DNA from 4 places in the uncultured Sphaerotilus sp. genome. Region 4 is predicted to be linked to each of the others. Evidence: predicted binding sites of a transcription regulator. Region 4 holds the regulator's gene; each other region holds the start of a gene.
What was found. Region 4 encodes sigma-54, which starts transcription at its own class of promoters, with help from an activator protein. Its sites were predicted from a motif close to TGGCANGNAANCTGCTTT; they were not measured.
Positions count from the first base shown of each region.

Region 1: a site for sigma-54 is predicted at 2,065-2,082, ahead of AABN02_RS00450 (ammonium transporter). Genes of this name have one in related genera too.
Region 2: a site for sigma-54 is predicted at 2,310-2,327, ahead of glnA (type I glutamate--ammonia ligase). Genes of this name have one in related genera too.
Region 3: a site for sigma-54 is predicted at 2,078-2,095, ahead of AABN02_RS08295 (methanol/ethanol family PQQ-dependent dehydrogenase). Genes of this name have one in related genera too.

Region 1 is NZ_CAWURG010000002.1:53,007-57,186, reverse strand. Features, by position in the region: gene AABN02_RS00460 (MBL fold metallo-hydrolase) at 1-156, opposite strand, end outside; gene AABN02_RS00455 (DEAD/DEAH box helicase) at 278-1,717, opposite strand; gene AABN02_RS00450 (ammonium transporter) at 2,162-3,364, shown strand; gene AABN02_RS00445 (PEP-CTERM sorting domain-containing protein) at 3,772-4,180, shown strand, end outside.
Region 2 is NZ_CAWURG010000037.1:56,821-61,000, reverse strand. Features, by position in the region: gene glnL (nitrogen regulation protein NR(II)) at 1-147, opposite strand, end outside; gene AABN02_RS13705 (hypothetical protein) at 144-722, opposite strand; gene glnA (type I glutamate--ammonia ligase) at 810-2,225, opposite strand; gene AABN02_RS13695 (molybdopterin-binding protein) at 2,449-3,246, opposite strand; gene AABN02_RS13690 (EI24 domain-containing protein) at 3,243-4,151, opposite strand.
Region 3 is NZ_CAWURG010000020.1:68,854-73,033, forward strand. Features, by position in the region: gene AABN02_RS08295 (methanol/ethanol family PQQ-dependent dehydrogenase) at 153-1,973, opposite strand; gene AABN02_RS08300 (translation initiation factor Sui1) at 2,446-2,814, shown strand; gene AABN02_RS08305 (YkgJ family cysteine cluster protein) at 2,816-3,151, opposite strand; gene AABN02_RS08310 (MSHA biogenesis protein MshP) at 3,207-3,662, opposite strand; gene AABN02_RS08315 (prepilin-type N-terminal cleavage/methylation domain-containing protein) at 3,659-4,180, opposite strand, start outside.
Region 4 is NZ_CAWURG010000033.1:16,994-21,173, reverse strand. Features, by position in the region: gene AABN02_RS12770 (DUF4126 domain-containing protein) at 2-625, shown strand; gene AABN02_RS12765 (hypothetical protein) at 597-845, opposite strand; gene AABN02_RS12760 (RNA polymerase factor sigma-54) at 1,036-2,625, opposite strand; gene lptB (LPS export ABC transporter ATP-binding protein) at 2,648-3,400, opposite strand; gene lptA (lipopolysaccharide transport periplasmic protein LptA) at 3,397-4,029, opposite strand; gene AABN02_RS12745 (thiol:disulfide interchange protein DsbA/DsbL) at 4,160-4,180, opposite strand, start outside.

The DNA of each region.
Region 1 (4,180 bases), on a different contig from region 4:
GTGCGGCGGCACCGCCAGGGGTGCCCAGTTGCGCTCACGCAGCATCTTCCAGCCCTGGAACAGGCCGCAGTCGAGCAACACGCAGTGCGGGCCGCTGGTCAAGAGGTGGCGTGAGCCGGTGACGCAGTCGGCGGCGCCCAGGAACTGGATCTCCATGACAGCCTCCTTGCAGTGGGGATCGCACCAGCTTGGCACGACCGGCACTGCAAGGCATCAGGAGACGCCCCGGGCGCCCGATCCGGACTTGATCCGGATCAAGCGGGTGACCGGAGGACGGTCAGCCGCCGCGGCGACCGGAGGTCAGGGCCGGGCGCTTGGGGCCGGTGCCCGTGCCCGAGCCACTGCCGCCGGCGCCTTGCGGACGTCCACCGCGCGGGGCGGCCGGACGCTGCGGGGCGCTGCCCGGGCGTGCCGGTGCATTGCCACGCGGCTGGCCGCCGGGGGCGGCCGGGCGGCGTTGTTCGCCACCCCGTCCACCGCCGCCACCCGCACCGCGGCCATTGCCACCACCGCCGCCGCCAGCACCACCCAGCGTGCGGCGACCGATCTGGATCGGCTCGGCGCGCTCGCCCGGATCGGCTTCGAAACCGACGACCGACTCGCGCGGGATGCTGCGCTTGATCAGCTTCTCGATGTCGGCCAGGAAGGCTTCCTCGTCCAGACACACCAGCGACAGCGCTTCGCCCTGCGCGCCAGCCCGGCCGGTGCGGCCGATGCGGTGCACGTAGTCTTCCGACACATTGGGCAGCTCGAAGTTGATGACGTGCGGCAGCTGGTCGATGTCGATGCCGCGGGCCGCGATGTCGGTCGCCACCAGCACGCACAGCTCGCCCGTCTTGAACTCGGCCAGCGCCTTGGTGCGCGCGCCCTGGCTCTTGTTGCCGTGGATCGCCATCGCGGTGATGCCGGCCTTGTTCAGGTGCTCGCACAGGCGGTTCGCGCCGTGCTTCATGCGCGTGAACACCAGCACCTGGTGCCAGTCGTGCGTCTTGATCAGGTGGATCAGCAGATCCTTCTTCTTCTCGCGGCCGACCTTGATCACGCGCTGGGCGATGTTCTCGGCAGTGGCGTTGCTGCGGGCGACCTCGATCACCTGCGGCGCGTTCAGCAGCCGGTCGGCCAGGGCCTTGATTTCCGGGCTGAAAGTGGCCGAGAACAGCAGGCTCTGCTTCTTGGCCGGCAGCATCGCCAGCACCTTCTTGATGTCATGGACGAAGCCCATGTCCAGCATGCGGTCGGCCTCGTCCAGCACGAAGAACTCCACCTGGGTCAGGTCGAGCATGCCTTGCTGGTGGTGGTCGAGCAGGCGGCCAGGGGTGGCCACCAGGATGTCCACGCCGCGCTTGAGCTGCGCGATCTGCGGGCCCATGCCGACGCCGCCGAACATCACCATGCTCTTCAGGCTCAGGTGCTTGCCGTAAGTGCGCACGCTTTCCTCGACCTGGGCGGCGAGTTCGCGGGTCGGGGTGAGGATCAGGGCGCGGATGGCGTAGCGGCCACGGCTGTCCTTGGCGGGCTGGCCGGCGGCCAGGCGGTGCAGCAGCGGCAGGGTGAATCCGGCCGTCTTGCCGGTGCCGGTCTGTGCACCAGCGAGCAGGTCACCACCGGCGAGAACCGCCGGGATGGCTTGCGCTTGAATGGGGGTGGGGATTTCGTAGCCTTGTTCGCGGATGGCGCGAAGGATCGGCTGGGCCAGGCCCAGATCATCAAACGTCATGGAGTGGCACCCGTTTGGGGTGCTTGTCGCGCCGCCTGCAGCGCCTCGGGCGAGGCGGCCAGTCGAGGGTGGCGCGGGATTGGAGAGGGCGTCGGAGGCGACTGCAGCGTTCTGACTGGTGCGAATGCTGCAGTGCGATTGTAGCGGCGGGGCAGGGGGTTGCCGTGGTCGATCTGCCCAGGTTCCCAAGGGCATGTCCGGCGATCACCGTGGACCGGCCACCGGAATGCACTTGTTTGGTGCTTCGATTGCTCCGTTTGTGTGCAAGCCATCCAGATGTCCTGGATCCGTCGCGGGCAGATCGCGCTTTATTGGTGCGGATGCATTCGTGAATTAACGCACCAACTCGGCACAGAACGTGCTTGATTGGTGCCTTTTGCGAACTGCGAACTGCGAGCGCCTCGCTGCGGTGCGTTTCCACCACTCCCTCTCCTTCGAGATTCCATGGATACCTTGAAACAGGGCGCTGATGCGCTCTTCATCCTGCTGGGCGCCATCATGGTGCTGGCCATGCACGCGGGCTTTGCCTTCCTCGAACTCGGCACCGTGCGCAAGAAGAACCAGGTCAACGCGCTGGTCAAGATCCTGGTCGATTTCGCCGTGTCGACCATCGCCTACTTCTTTGTGGGCTACACCATCGCGTACGGTGTCGACTTCTTCACCGGTGCCGAGGCGCTCGCGGCGAAGAACGGCTACGAACTGGTCAAGTTCTTCTTCCTGCTGACCTTCGCGGCCGCCATTCCGGCGATCGTCTCCGGTGGCATCGCCGAGCGGGCGCGGTTCAACCCCCAGCTGCTGGCCACGGCCATCATCGTCGGGCTGATCTACCCGTTGTCGGAAGGGGTGGCCTGGAACCAGCGATTCGGCGTGCAGGCCTGGCTGAAGGGCGCGTTCGGTGCCGAGTTCCATGACTTCGCGGGCAGCGTGGTGGTCCATGCGGTCGGTGGCTGGATCGGGCTGGCGGCTGTCCTGCTGCTGGGCGCGCGCAGCAACCGCTACCGCAAGGATGGTGCGATGAGCGCGCACCCGCCGTCGAGCATCCCGTTTCTGGCGCTGGGGGCGTGGATCCTGGCGGTGGGCTGGTTCGGCTTCAACGTGATGAGTGCGCAGACGCTGGACAAGATCTCCGGGTTGGTGGCCGTCAACTCGCTGATGGCGATGGTGGGCGGCACGCTGGTGGCCGTGCTGATGGGCCGCAACGACCCGGGCTTTGCCTACAACGGCCCGCTTGCCGGTCTGGTGGCCGTGTGCGCCGGATCCGACCTGATGCACCCGGCGGGTGCGCTGGTGGTGGGTGGCATCGCCGGGGCGATCTTCGTGCAGATGTTCACCCTGACGCAGAACCGCTGGAAGATCGACGACGTGCTCGGCGTCTGGCCGCTGCACGGGCTGTGTGGCGCCTGGGGCGGCATCGCCTGCGGCATCTTTGGCCAGACGGCGTTTGGCGGCATCGGTGGGGTCAGTCTGGCCAGCCAGACCATCGGCACGGTGATGGCCGTGGTCTGGGCGCTGGCGGGTGGCTTCGCGGTCTACGGCAGCATCAAGGCGCTGATCGGGATCCGACTGAGCCAGGAAGAGGAGTTCGAGGGCGCTGACCTGTCGATCCACAAGATTGGCTCCACGCCGGACCGTGAGGTCAGCTGGTAAGCGTTGCGCTGTTGGGGTGGCGGTACGGATCGGGGCCGCTTTGCGGTTCAAAAATGTGACAAGGCGTTTTGCGACCATCGGCGGTGGCTTGCAAAACGCCATTTTTATTTGTGGTTTATTTGACTTTGGCAACCCCTTGAATAGGGGGGTTCTGCCGGGTATTGAGATGAAAAATCACGAACTGACTCAGATTGGTTGCGCGAGTGGATTCTGATTTCATCTGGCGTTGCAGTTCGTAACGGCAGGCGTTGCGCTGCTATCGAATGAAATGGACCAGATTTGTGGCTGAGTCTTCCCTTGAGATGAGGGGGTGGTGCTGTGAATCACCTAAAATGATCGTTATAGTAAAAATGAAATTTGCCACAGCCACTACCGACGTTGGCACGTCGTAATTCAGGAGAATTTTCATGCTCAAGAAACTCGTTTATGCACTCGCGCTGACCGGTCTGGCCAGCGGCCAAGCGTTCGCGCTGACCAACCCCGGTTTCGAAGCCGGTCTGGGCGCCAATCCGGCCGGCTGGATCACGCCGCTGGGCACGCTGACTTCGGTTGCGAGCGGCTCCACGGTCCATGTGATCGACGATGCCTATTTCCCTACGCCGACGGAAATCTACAGCGCCAATGTCACCGCCATGAGCGGCAACAACTTCGGTCTGCTGGAGACCTGCCCCGCCTCGACGGCCGTTCTGGACTGCGGCAGCAATGCAGCGTTCTCCATCAACCTGGGCGGCCCGGTGTCCAACTACGGTGACGTGCTCTGGATGCGCTTGTTCACTGCAGACTTCCTGCCCGCTGACTACAATGACTCGGTGACCG
Region 2 (4,180 bases), on a different contig from region 4:
CTGCAGCGCCCGCCGCGGCAGGCCGAGCACGCTCTCGAAGGCGGCATTCACGTAGACGCAGCGGCCGTCGCGGCGCAGCACGGCCACCATCGTGGCCAGGTGGTCGAACGCGTCGAAGGCGTTGGCGTGGGAGCGCGTCAGGTTCATGGGGCGGGCAGTTTGGCGAGTTCGCGCTTGAGGGCGGCGACGTCGGCTTCCTTGCGGGCGATGGAGGCCTTCATCTCGCCCACACGCTCCTGGTAACGCGCGAAGTTGCGTTCGTCACCGCGGCGCTCGGGCTCGCCCTGGTTGTAGTCCTTCTGCAGCGCGGCGAGGCGCTCCTCCTCCTTGCGCAGCTCGGCTTCGAGGATGCGCCGGGCGTCGCTGTCGCGGGCGCGCTGCTGGGCCGGGTCGACCCGCATCTCGCCACTGGCACGGGCCGCCGGCGCCGCGCCGCTGGCCGGGCGGGCGCCAGCACCCTCCCCGCCACCGCCACCGCCACCGCCACCGCCACCACTGCTGCTAGCGGGACGCCGCACGGGCGACTGCACCACCGACACCGGCGCGCCGTCCAGCGTCTTGCAGCCCAGTTCGGCCGCCTCCTTGGCGCTGTACTGGTCGGTGTAGAGGTTGCCGGGGCAGCGGTAAACCGGACGCTCCTGGGCGCCAGCCACAGTCGAACCAGCCACCAGGGCCATCGCCATCGTCGTGCGCAACATGCGCGGAAGAAAGGTCGTGCTCATCGCGCCGCAGTATGGACCATAAAAAAGGCGGCCCGCAGGCCGCCTTTCGTGTACTCCGGCCTGATCAGCGACCAGACCCTGGCAGCATCACAGCGTGTAGTACATGTCGAACTCGATCGGATGGGTCGTCATGCGCATGCGCTGGACTTCCTGCATCTTCAGATCGATGTACGCGTCGATGTACGAATCGGTGAACACGCCACCCTTGGTCAGGAACGAGCGGCCCTTGTCCAGATACTCCAGCGCCTGTTCGAGGCTCGAGCACACGGTCGGGATCAGCGCGTCTTCTTCCGGCGGCAGGTGGTACAGATCCTTCGTGGCGGCTTCGCCCGGGTGGATCTTGTTCTCGACGCCGTCCAGGCCGGCCATCAGCAGCGCGGCGAAACCCAGGTACGGGTTCATCAGGGGATCCGGGAAGCGGGCTTCCACGCGACGACCCTTCGGGTTCGCGACGTACGGAATGCGGATCGAGGCCGAGCGGTTCTTGGCCGAGTAGGCCAGCTTCACCGGGGCTTCGTAGCCCGGGACCAGGCGCTTGTAGCTGTTGGTGCCGGGGTTGGTGATCGCGTTCAGCGCACGGGCGTGCTTGATGATGCCGCCGATGTAGTACAGGGCGAAGTCGCTCAGGCCGGCATAGCCGTCACCGGCGAACAGGTTGACGCCATCCTTCCACACCGACTGGTGGACGTGCATGCCCGAACCGTTGTCGCCAACGATCGGCTTCGGCATGAACGTGGCGGTCTTGCCGTAGGCGCCCGCGACGTTGTGGATGATGTACTTCTGGAGCTGGACCCAGTCGGCGCGCTGGATCAGCGTGCTGAAACGGGTGCCGATTTCCATCTGGCCGGCGTTGGCCACTTCGTGGTGGTGCACTTCGACCGGGATGCCCATCGATTCGAGGATCAGGCACATCTCCGAGCGCATGTCCTGGCCCGAATCGACCGGCGGCACGGGGAAGTAACCACCCTTGACGGTCGGGCGGAAGCCCTTGTTGCCGTGCTCGTAGTCCTTGCCGGTGTTCCAGGCCGCTTCTTCCGACTCGATGGAGCAGAAGGAGCCGGACATGTCCGCACCCCAGCGCACGCTGTCGAACACGAAGAACTCGGGTTCCGGACCGAAGAAGGCGGTGTCACCCAGGCCGGTCGACTTCATGTAGGCCTCGGCGCGCTTGGCCAGCGAGCGCGGGTCGCGCTCGTAGGCCTTGCCGTCGGCCGGATCGATGACGTCGCAGGTCAGGATCAGCGTGGTCTCTTCGAAGAACGGGTCGATGTTGGCCGTGTTCGGGTCGGGCATGAGCTGCATGTCCGAGGCTTCAATGCCCTTCCAGCCGGCGATCGACGAGCCGTCGAATGCATGACCCGACGTGAACTTGTCTTCATCGAAGTGGGAAACGGGCACCGAGACGTGCTGTTCCTTGCCACGGGTGTCGGTGAAACGGAAGTCGACGAACTTGACTTCGTTTTCCTTCACCAGCTTCATCACGTCGGCGACGGTCTTGGCCATCAGAGGCTCCTAGCGAGATGGGAAATGAAATGAATGAGGGGGTATTTTCCGGGCGCTCAGCCGGGCTGAGAACCGCCAAGCAATGTAGCAGAATCCATGCCCGATCCCTTTGGCGGTGCAGTCACTTTGCAAGCTGTTGCCGACTCGGATTCATCTGGTGAAATTCGGCACTTCGGTGGCACCGCAGTGCAGCATATTCTGCCAAGTGCACCAATCACGTGCATCAACGCACCATTTCAGGGCCCAACAGAATGTCGGGCGACTGCAGCCCGTGCAGCAGGGCCGCATAGGCCTGTTGCAACGCCTCGCCGGGACGCCCCTTGACCCCGAGTTCGATGTGCCGGCCATGCACCGGGTGGTCCACGCTGGGCAGGCTGAAGACCTTGATGCCCTCGAAACGAGCCTCGATGTCGATCATCAGCGGCGTGAGGCTGGCCTCCATCGAGCCGTAGACGATGACCGAGCGCTCTTCCTGCACCCCGGCGCCATGCAGGTGGGCGTAGCGGCTGTCGAGCAGCGCCTCGATCATCGGATGCGCCATCACCGGGAAACCGGGGACGAAGTGCACATCGCCGACCGAGAAGCCGGGGATCTTGTTGTACGGGTTCGGGATGATCTGCGCGCCGACCGGGAACACGCCCATGTTCGTGCGGTGGACCGTGTCGGGGTGGCTCGGGTCGTCGCTCCAGCCCTTCTCGATCGCCATCTGGCGCACCCGCTCCATGATGAGTTCGTAGGCCTCGGGGTGCAGCGCCAGCGGCACGCCCAGCGCGGCCGCCGCGCACTGGCGCGTGTGGTCGTCCGGCGTCGCGCCGATGCCACCGCAGGAGAACACCACGTCGCCGCTGGCAAACGCCCCGCGCAGCGTGTCGGTGATGCGGCGCGGGTCGTCGCCGACGTAGGTGCTCCAGGCCAGTGACAACCCGCGGGCCGACAGCAGTTCGATGACCTTGGCGAGGTGCTTGTCCTGGCGTTTGCCCGAGAGGATCTCGTCGCCGATGATGATGAGGCCGAAGTTCATGGGAGGGCGATGGGTGGGAAGGAATCGGGGCCGGAGCCAGCGGTCGGGCTGCCCGGCAAGGCAGGAGCGGCGGGCGCAGGCGTCCCCACCGGCGGCAGCACCTCGACGGCCTGTTCACGGCGCAGCGCGTCCAGCGCCGCCAGGCTGTAATGCGTGAACCACAGCGCCGCCAGCACGAACACCAGCGTGTAGAGCCAGACGAACACCGGGATCAGCAGCGGCATCATCGGCAGCGCCAGCGCGCCCATCGCCCAGATCAGCGACGGTGCCGCGCCCAGGTAGCCCGAGACGATGCCAATCACCAGCAGCGGCGTGCGGTGGCGGCGCATGATGGCCAGGCGCTCCTCGTGGGTGGCGTGGTCGGCCAGCGCGTCGTAGACCATCACGCGGTAGGTCAGCCAGCCCCAGATCAGCGGCGGCACCAGCAGCGCCAGCGGCGGGATCACCCACAGCGGCAGGCTGACGACCATCACCACCAGCGCCAGCAGCGTCGAGCCCAGCGACCACCACAGCGCCTGCCACCAGCGCCCGCCGTGGCGGCGCTCCAGGGTCTCGAACCGGCGCTTGGCCACCAGCGTGACCACGGTCGCGCCCATGAAGGTCGACACCAGCAGCAGCGAGGCCACGATCAGCACCGGCACCGTCAGCGCCACCACGACCAGCGGCCCGATCACGCTGCGGAAGGCGCCGCCGGTGAACTTGTCGATCCAGGCGGTGACGGGGGACAGCATCGGCGTGTCCACCATGAACTGCCGAACGCCCTCGACCGCGGGATCCCAGAAGAACCACGCCAGGCCGAACGCGAGCCCGCCGAGCAGCAGCACCGGCAGCAGCGACAGGAAAATCACGCGCGGCAGCAGGCAATACGCCATCGCGCGCCAGAAGGCATCAAGGATTTTGGACATGGGCGCCAGCATAGCGACTCGGCGTCCGC
Region 3 (4,180 bases), on a different contig from region 4:
CTCACGGGCGTGGTCTCCAGGGGCCGGGTGGTGGCAAAAAGGGCCGGGGCGACTGTTCCAGGATCGCTCCGGCCTTGGACAAGGTGAACGGCATCGGTTCTTCCACCCTTCAACGCCGTTCACCGCTTGCGGGTGCTGGTGATTTCCCTGGCTCAGTTGGGCAGCGCGAAGATGGTCAGCGAACCACCGAGTTCGGTGTACTGGCTCAGCTCCTTGTAACCGCCCACGGCGCCCAGACCGTCGGTGTCCTTCTCCAGACCGGCGGCCATGCCGATGCCGGCCCAGCCCCCGATGCCGGAGAACACGCCCATGTACTGCTTGCCCTTGTGCTCATAGGTGAACACGTTGCCGATGATCCCGGACGGGGTCTTGAACTTGAACAGCTCCTTGTTGATGTCCTTGGCATCGACGCACTTCAGGTAGCCCTCCAGCGTGCCGTAGCAGCTCAGCCCGCCCGCGGTGTTGAGCGAGCCGCTCCACACCGAGAACTTCTCGGCCTTGGTCTGCACGATCTTGCCGGTGCCGGCGTCCCAGGCGATGTAGTTGCCCATGCCGCCATGGCTGTTCGGCGTGGGGAACATCGACAACGTGGCGCCCACGTAAGGCTGGCCGGCGGTGTACTCGACCTTGAACGGCTCGTAGTCCATGCAGACGTGGTTCGTCGGCACGTAGAACAGGCCGGTGTTTGGATCGAACGAGGCTGGCTGCTGGTCCTTCGTGCCGAGTGCGGCCGGGCAGATGCCCTTGGTGTTGACGTCCGGGCCGTTCTTCGCGGTCGAATACTTCGCCACCACCTGCGGTCTGCCGGACTTCATGTCCACGTGGGTAGCCCAGTTGACCGTCGGATCGAACTTCTCGGCCACGAGCAGCGCGCCCGTCACGCGGTCAAGCGTGTAGCCGAAGCCGTTGCGGTCGAAGTGGACGAGGGCCTTGGTCGGCTTGCCCTTGACCGGGATGTCGGCCAGGATCATCTCGTTGATGCCGTCGAAGTCCCACTCGTCGAACGGCGTCATCTGGTAGACCCAGTTGACCTTGCCGGTGTCCACGTCACGCGACCAGATCGACATCGACCACTTGTTGTCGCCCGGGCGTTGCGAGGGGTTCCAGGTGGAGGGGTTGCCGGAGCCGTAGTAGACGGCGTTGGTGGCCTTGTCGTAGCTGTACCAGCCCCAGGTGGTGCCGCCGCCGGTCTTCCACTGGTCGTCCTTCCAGGTCTTCAGCGAGGAGTCGGGGCCGACCGGCGTGACCTTGCCATCGGCCCAGGTCGTGGACTTGACCGGGTCCATCAGCATCTCGCTGTCGGGGCCGACCGAATAGCCCTTCCAGACCTGCTTGCCGGTGTTGATGTCGTAGGCGGCCAGGAAGCCGCGCACGCCCCATTCGCCGCCGGAGATGCCGGTGATGACCTTGTCCTTGAAGACGTGGGGCGCGTTGGTGTTGACGGCGCCGAGCTTGGGGTCGCCGTTCTTGACCGTCCAGAGCACCTTGCCTGACTTGGCGTCCAGGGCCACGAGGTTGGAGTCGGCCTGCTGCAGGAAGATCTTGCCTTCGGCATAGGCGAGCCCGCGGTTGACGGTGTCGCAGCACATCTGCGGGATCACGGCCGGGTCCTGCTTGGGCTCGTGCTTCCAGAGGATCTTCTGGGTTTCCAGGTCGATCGCGAACACCTTGTTCGGGAACGGCGAGTGCAGGTACATCGTGCCGTCGATGACCAGCGGCGAGCCTTCATGGCCGCGCAGCACGCCGGTCGAGAAGGTCCAGGCGACCTGCATCTTCCCGACATTGCCCTTGTTGATCTGGTTGAGCTTGCTGTAGCGCTGATTGAACATGTCGCCAGCCTGCGTCGCCCAATTCTTGGAATTGGCGATGTTTTTCTCGACGTCGGCATTGGCCAAGGCGAGGGTGGGCAGACTCATCAGTGCCACGCAGGCGCCACGTACCAGCCAGTTGCTCCGTTCGACGGATGCGTTCATGGAATGTCTCCTTGCTCACGATCACGGGTGGTCTTCTGACGGGGGAGGACATGGAGTCGCCGGCAACCACCGGAACCTGACGCGACCTGTCACACCCCCTCTTTTTCGCAACTACCGTGCCCATTCGGATGCATGGACGCAGGGCCATGCACAGCCGCGGTGCCCGCGTGCTGCTGCAGGGTGCCGATCTGTGCCGACCGGTGCCAAAGCGTGCGTGGAAACCCTGGTAACGGGCCGCCGGAAGTGGTCGGAAAGGGGTGTCCGGCGGGCCGGCGAGGGCGGTGCACAGGGAAAGTACCGAGGGGCCGCAGGATCCTGGTCCGCAGGGATCGCCTGGCGCGCACGGGTTCCGGTGGCCGGGCGCCCTCAGATTCGGAGCAAAGTGTTGCACCCCATTGCGCGGTGTGATCCGGACACTTTCCGCTGCCCGTATGCTGGCGACCTTGTTGCAACCCGAGCCGGTCCCTTGCCCATGAACCAGTCCCGTTCCTCCTCCGGCGGCCTCGTCTACTCGACCGACAGCGGCCGCATGTGTCCGCAGTGCCGCCAGCCGATGGCGCAGTGCGTCTGCAACGCGGCGGCCGCCGTGTCCGTCTCGGCCGACGGCATCGTGCGCGTGTCGCGCGAGACCAAGGGCCGCGCCGGCAAGGGCGTGACGCTGGTCAAGGGACTCGGTCTGGAAGGCGAGGCGCTGACCACGCTGGCCAAGGCGCTCAAGGCCACCTGCGGCAGCGGCGGCACGGTCAAGGACGGCGTGGTCGAGGTGCAGGGCGACCACTGCGACAAGGTGCTGGCCTACCTCGCCGCGAAGGGCTGGAAGGCCAAGCGCGCCGGGGGGTGAATCAATCCAGCGGCGCCATCCCGTGCCGCCGCCGCGCCCGCCCGCAGGCGTCGTCGCCGCGTCCGAGTGGCGCCAGCATCCCGAATTCGCGGCACGGCCCAGGTCGCCACTCGTAGATCCCGCAGCCGGCTTTCACGCCCACCGTGCCGACCAGCGCGGCACAGCGCGGGCGGGCGTGGTCGGTGCCGCGCATGCGGGCGGTGCCCTCGTTGACCTCGACGGTCAGTCCGTCGGGCACGCAGCCGCCGCAGGACTGCAATTCTTGTGTCGAGAAATCGACGCGGAAACTCGCGCAGCAGGCGCCGCAGCTCAGGCAGGGATTGGGGGCATCACTCATGGTGGGCGTGACGATAGCGCAGCCGGCCGTCCGGCCGGCAGCCGCTGCGCCACGTTCACTGCGCCGCCTGCACCTGGCGCCGGCGTTCGATGTAGCCGGGTTGCACTGCGCGGGCGTTGTCCGGGCAGGCGCTGGTGCTGTTGCAGGCGACCGCGTTGACCGTGTAGACGCGCAGCGTCTGGGCGGCTCCGCTGGTGTTCTCGCCCTCGTTGTAGAGGGTCGACGAGCAGCTCACGGTGACCCGCATGCCGATGTCCGCACGCAGGTCCAGCGTCTGGCTGGCGCCGCTGCAAGTGGTCCAGCTGCCCTTGAGCGCCTGGTAGAGGCCCCATTCGGTGCCGGCGCGCGCAGCGGCCCATGCGCGTGCGCCGAGGATGTCCTGCGCCGAGCCGGTCTGCGTCGATTGCCCGAGCCGCACGATGGCCGCCGCCAGACTGGCCAGTACCACCAGCACGAAGATGGCCGCGATGGCGCCGAAGCCGCCGGATGCATGCGGATGGAGGCGTTTCATGGCGCGTTCGACACGTGGGCGCCGACGACCAGCGACACGCTTTCGTTGCGCCGGGTCAGTTCGAGCTGGAGGTAGACGAAGCCGTTCTGCTGCGTCGCGCCCTGGTTGGGGTCGTAGGTGATGGTGCAGCGGCTCAGGCCGGTGAGCACGGTCTGCCCGCCTGCGACCGAGGGGCAGGCGCTCGGGTAGCTGGCATTGAAGCCGTAGCCGGACAGGCGGACCAGGGTGCCGCGGGCGGTGCCATTGGCATCCAGCGAGCCGTCCGCGCCGCTGCAGACGTAGAAGACGGCCTGCTGGCTGGCGCTGACCACGCTGAAGCGCCCGCCGTCGTAGCCGAGCGGGAATTGCGTCGGATTGATGGCCAGGCGGTGCAGCCCGAACGCCGGGTTCGGCGTGCTGATGGTGGAGATGGCGGCGCGGTTGCTGCCGCTGTAGACGTCGTTGGGCGACTGGTTGCCGATGACCAGCCAGTCGCCGACCGCCGGCACGGTCGACAGCGGCGTGAGCACGTCGAGCGC
Region 4 (4,180 bases):
CATGACCGCTGCCCTCGGCACCCCGGAGCTGATGTCGATCGCCGCCACGCTGGGCTGGGCCAGCGGGCTGCGGCTGTACGCCGTGCTCTTCTGCACCGGGCTGGCCGGGCACCTGGGCTGGATCCCGCTGCCGGGCGGGCTGCTCTGGCTGCAGCAGCCGGTGGTGCTGGGCGCGAGCGGCCTGATGCTGGCGGCCGAGTTCTTCGCCGACAAGATCCCCGGCTTCGACTCCTTCTGGGACCTGCTGCACACCTTCGTGCGCATCCCGGCGGGGGCGGCGCTGGCGGCGTCGGTCTTTGGTGGCGACGAAGGCAGCTGGTCGATGGCCGCGGCCGTGCTCGGCGGCTCGCTGGCGGCCACCGCGCATGTGGCCAAGACGACGACGCGGGCGGCGTTCAACACCTCGCCCGAACCCTTCAGCAACTGGGGGCTGTCGCTGGCAGGGGATGCTGCGGTGCCGGCGATGCTGTGGCTGTCGTGGGTCCAGCCGATGTGGGCCGCGGTCGGGCTCGGCGTGGCCGTGGTGGTGATGCTGGGACTGACCTTCTGGCTGCTGCGCCACGTGCGGGCGCTGCTGCGGGGGCTGGTGCAGCGTTTCAGCGGCGTGTCGACAGCGCAGGACTGACAGCGGCCGCCCGCAGAGGCGCCAGCGGCGTCTGGGTCATCAGGAACTGCTCGGCCAACCGGCCCAGCTCTGCGCTGCCGCAGGCCCGGCACAGGCTGAGCACCGCGCGGGCGTATTCGGGCGGGCCGAGCATCAGGTGGATGTCCACATCCTCGCCCATCTCGTGCATGAGCAGATCGTGGATGCGGCTGGCAATCTGGTGGCGGACTGGGTCGTGCATGGCGGTCTCCTAGGTGTACCTCCATTGCATGGGCCGTGCCGGCCAGATCGCAGATTCGATCACGCCCCCGGAGCCACCCGCCACCGCCACGCACCAAGGTCTGTCGGGGTAACTACCGGACCCCGCCCGCAGACATGCGCAGCGCCGCTTCAGGCCGCCCCGGATTGGTGCGCGGGCAGCAACCGTCCGGTCAGATCGCCTTGCGCAGATTGGCCGGCGAGATCTTGAGCGCCTCGCGGTACTTGGCCACCGTGCGGCGTGCGACCTGGATGCCCTGTTCTTCCAGCATCGTGCTGAGCTGGCTGTCGGAGAGCGGCTTCTTCTGGTCCTCGGCGGCAACGAACTGCTTGATCAGCGCGCGCACCGCCGTGCTCGACGCATTGCCGCCCGCCTCGGTGTTCAGCGAGGAGCCGAAGAAGTACTTCAGCTCGAAGGTGCCGAAGGGCGTGTTCATGTACTTGGCGGTGGTCACGCGCGAGATGGTGGACTCGTGCAGGCCCAGCTCGTCGGCGATCTCCCGCAGCACCAGCGGCTTCATCGCGATCTCGCCGTGGGTGAAGAAGCCCTTCTGGCGCTCGACGATGGCCTGCGAGACGCGCTGGATGGTGTCGAAGCGCTGCAGGATGTTCTTGACGAACCAGCGCGCCTCCTGAAGGCGCACCGCCAGGGTCGCGCCGCCGGCGTCGCCCTGGCGCTGGCTGCGGTGCTGGCGCAGGACCTGGGCGTAGAGGTCGTTGATGCGCAGCTTGGGCATCACGTCCGGATTCAGCACGACGCGCCAGCCGCGGCCGGCCTTCTGCACGATCACGTCCGGCACGACGATGTTGGCCTCGGCACGGGCGAAGCGCCGGCCCGGCTTGGGCTCCAGCGTGAGGATGAGCGACTGGGCGTCGCGGATGTCGTCCTCGTCGGCGCCGGTGGCGGCCGTGAGCTTCTTCATGTCGCGCCGCGCCAGCAGCTCCAGGTGGCCCTGGCAGATCAGCATGGCCACACGCTGCGCCTCGGTGCGGTCGCATTCGCGCAGCTGCAGCACCAGGCATTCGCCCAGATCGCGGGCCCCGACACCGCAGGGCTCCAGGTTCTGCAGCCAGCCCAGGGCGCAGCGCAGCCGGTCGATCAGCTCCTCGCGCAGCGCAGCGGCTTCCTCGTCGCCGGGCGTGTCGCCGATCGACAGCTCGATGGCCAGCCGCTCGGCGATGTCTTCCAGGGCGTCGGCCAGGTAGCCGTCCTCGTTGAGCGAGTCGATCAGCGCTTCGACCAGCAGCATGTCCTCGTTCGCAAGCCGCATCCCGAGCAGCTGGCCACGCAGGTGGTCGTTGAGGCTTTCGGTGAGGCTGGAGCGCTCGCTCCAGTCGCCGTCCTCGTCCTCGACGCCGTTGCTGCGCGCACCGGACACGTCCGAGAGGCTGTCGTAGTCTTCGCGCTCGCTGCCGGAGTCCCAGTCGTTGCTGTCGCTGGCGCTGCTGTTGAAGTCGAGCTGGTCGACGCCGGGCGTCTCGGCCTCGGAGGTCGTGCTGGTCGCGGTGGCTGTGCTGTCGCCGCCATCCCAGTCGTCGCTGGCACTGGCGCTGCGCTCGGGCGGAGCCAGGGTGGCATCCGCCATGGGCCGGTCCTGGGCAACACCCTCTTCATCGACTTCCAGGAAGGGATTCGCTTCGAGCATCTGCTCGACTTCCTGGTGCAGCTCCAGTGTCGAGAGCTGCAGCAGCCGGATCGATTGCTGCAGCTGTGGCGTCAGCGCCAGGTGCTGCGACAGGCGGACCTGCAGGGATGGTTTCATGGGGTCGGGACCGGGGTCGGAGTCACATGCGGAAGTGTTCGCCGAGGTAGACCTTGCGCACGTCCGGGTTGTCGACGATCGCCGCCGGCGTCCCTTCGGCCAGCACACGGCCCTCGCTGATGATGTAGGCGCGGTCGCAGATGCCCAGCGTCTCGCGCACGTTGTGGTCGGTGATCAGCACGCCGATGCCACGCGCCTTGAGGAATCCGATGATGCGCTGGATCTCGATCACCGCAATCGGATCAACCCCGGCAAAGGGCTCGTCCAGCAGGATGAAACGCGGCTGCGTGGCCAGCGCCCGGGCGATCTCCACCCGCCGGCGCTCGCCGCCCGAGAGGGCCGGGGCGGGGCTGGCGCGCAGCCGCTCGATCGACAGGTCGTGGAGCAGGCCGTCCAGCAGCACCTCGATGCGCGCGGCGCCGAGCGGGCGGCCGTTCTCGTCGTGCTGCAGCTCCAGCACGGCGCGGATGTTCTCCTCGACCGTGAGGCGCCGGAAGATCGAGGCCTCCTGCGGCAGGTAGGACAGCCCGAGCCGCGCCCGCTGGTGGATGGGCAGGCGCTGCACCTCGGCACCGTCGATGCGGATGCTGCCCGCGTCGGCCCGCACCAGCCCGACCAGCATGTAGAAGCTGGTGGTCTTGCCAGCGCCATTCGGCCCGAGCAGCCCGACCACCTCGCCGCTGCGCACCGAGAGGTGGACGTCCTTGACGACCAGCCGGGCGCCGTAGCGCTTCTGCAGGCCCTCGGCTTCCAGGCAGCTGCGGGTGTCGGTCAACGGGGGGCCTCCGGGCTGGTGGACTCGGGTGCCGGGCTGGCGGGGCTGGTAGGGCTGTTGGACTTGCGCGGCGTCACCACACCCTTGACGCGCCCGCCACCCGCTGCCGTCGCAGCGGCGCCAGCGACACCGCCGCCCTGCACCTCGAACACGTCGCGGGCATGGTTGTAGACGATGGTCTGGCCGGTGACCTGGTCGGCCGGCACGCCACCGCGCAGCACCCGCACCTGCGCCTGGTCGATGAAGCGCACGGTCTCGGTGACGGTGTCGTATTCGATGCGCCGGGCCTGGCCTTCGACGATCTCGTCCAGCCCTTCGCGCTTCTGGCGGAAGGTGGCGACCTGTCCGGCGGCACCGGTCGCCGTGGCGAACTGGCCCTGCGCGGTCTCCTTCAGCTCGATCTGCGCCGCCTTGAGCACGAGGGTGCCGCGGGTGATCTCGACACCGCCGCTGAGCGTGCGGATCTTGCGCTTGCCGTCCAGCACCATGCGGCCTGCGTCAAAAGCAAGCGCCTGCTCGCTGTCGGCCTTTTCGGCATGTGCCGGCAGGCCGAACCCCGCCAGCAGGGCGCCCAGCAAGAGCATCAGGCCGGAATGTCGGGACAACAGCACGGAAACGGCAGGCAGCATGGAACACGGTCCCCGGAAAGCCCTGGGGTCAAGGCATGGAAATTGCATTCATTCTAGCCAGAAGCGACCGGGCCCGCGACATCTTCTGTCGCGGGCCCGGTGGTCGGTCCTGGGTGCCTGCGGCGCGTGCTCAGCCGACCTTGCGCACCTT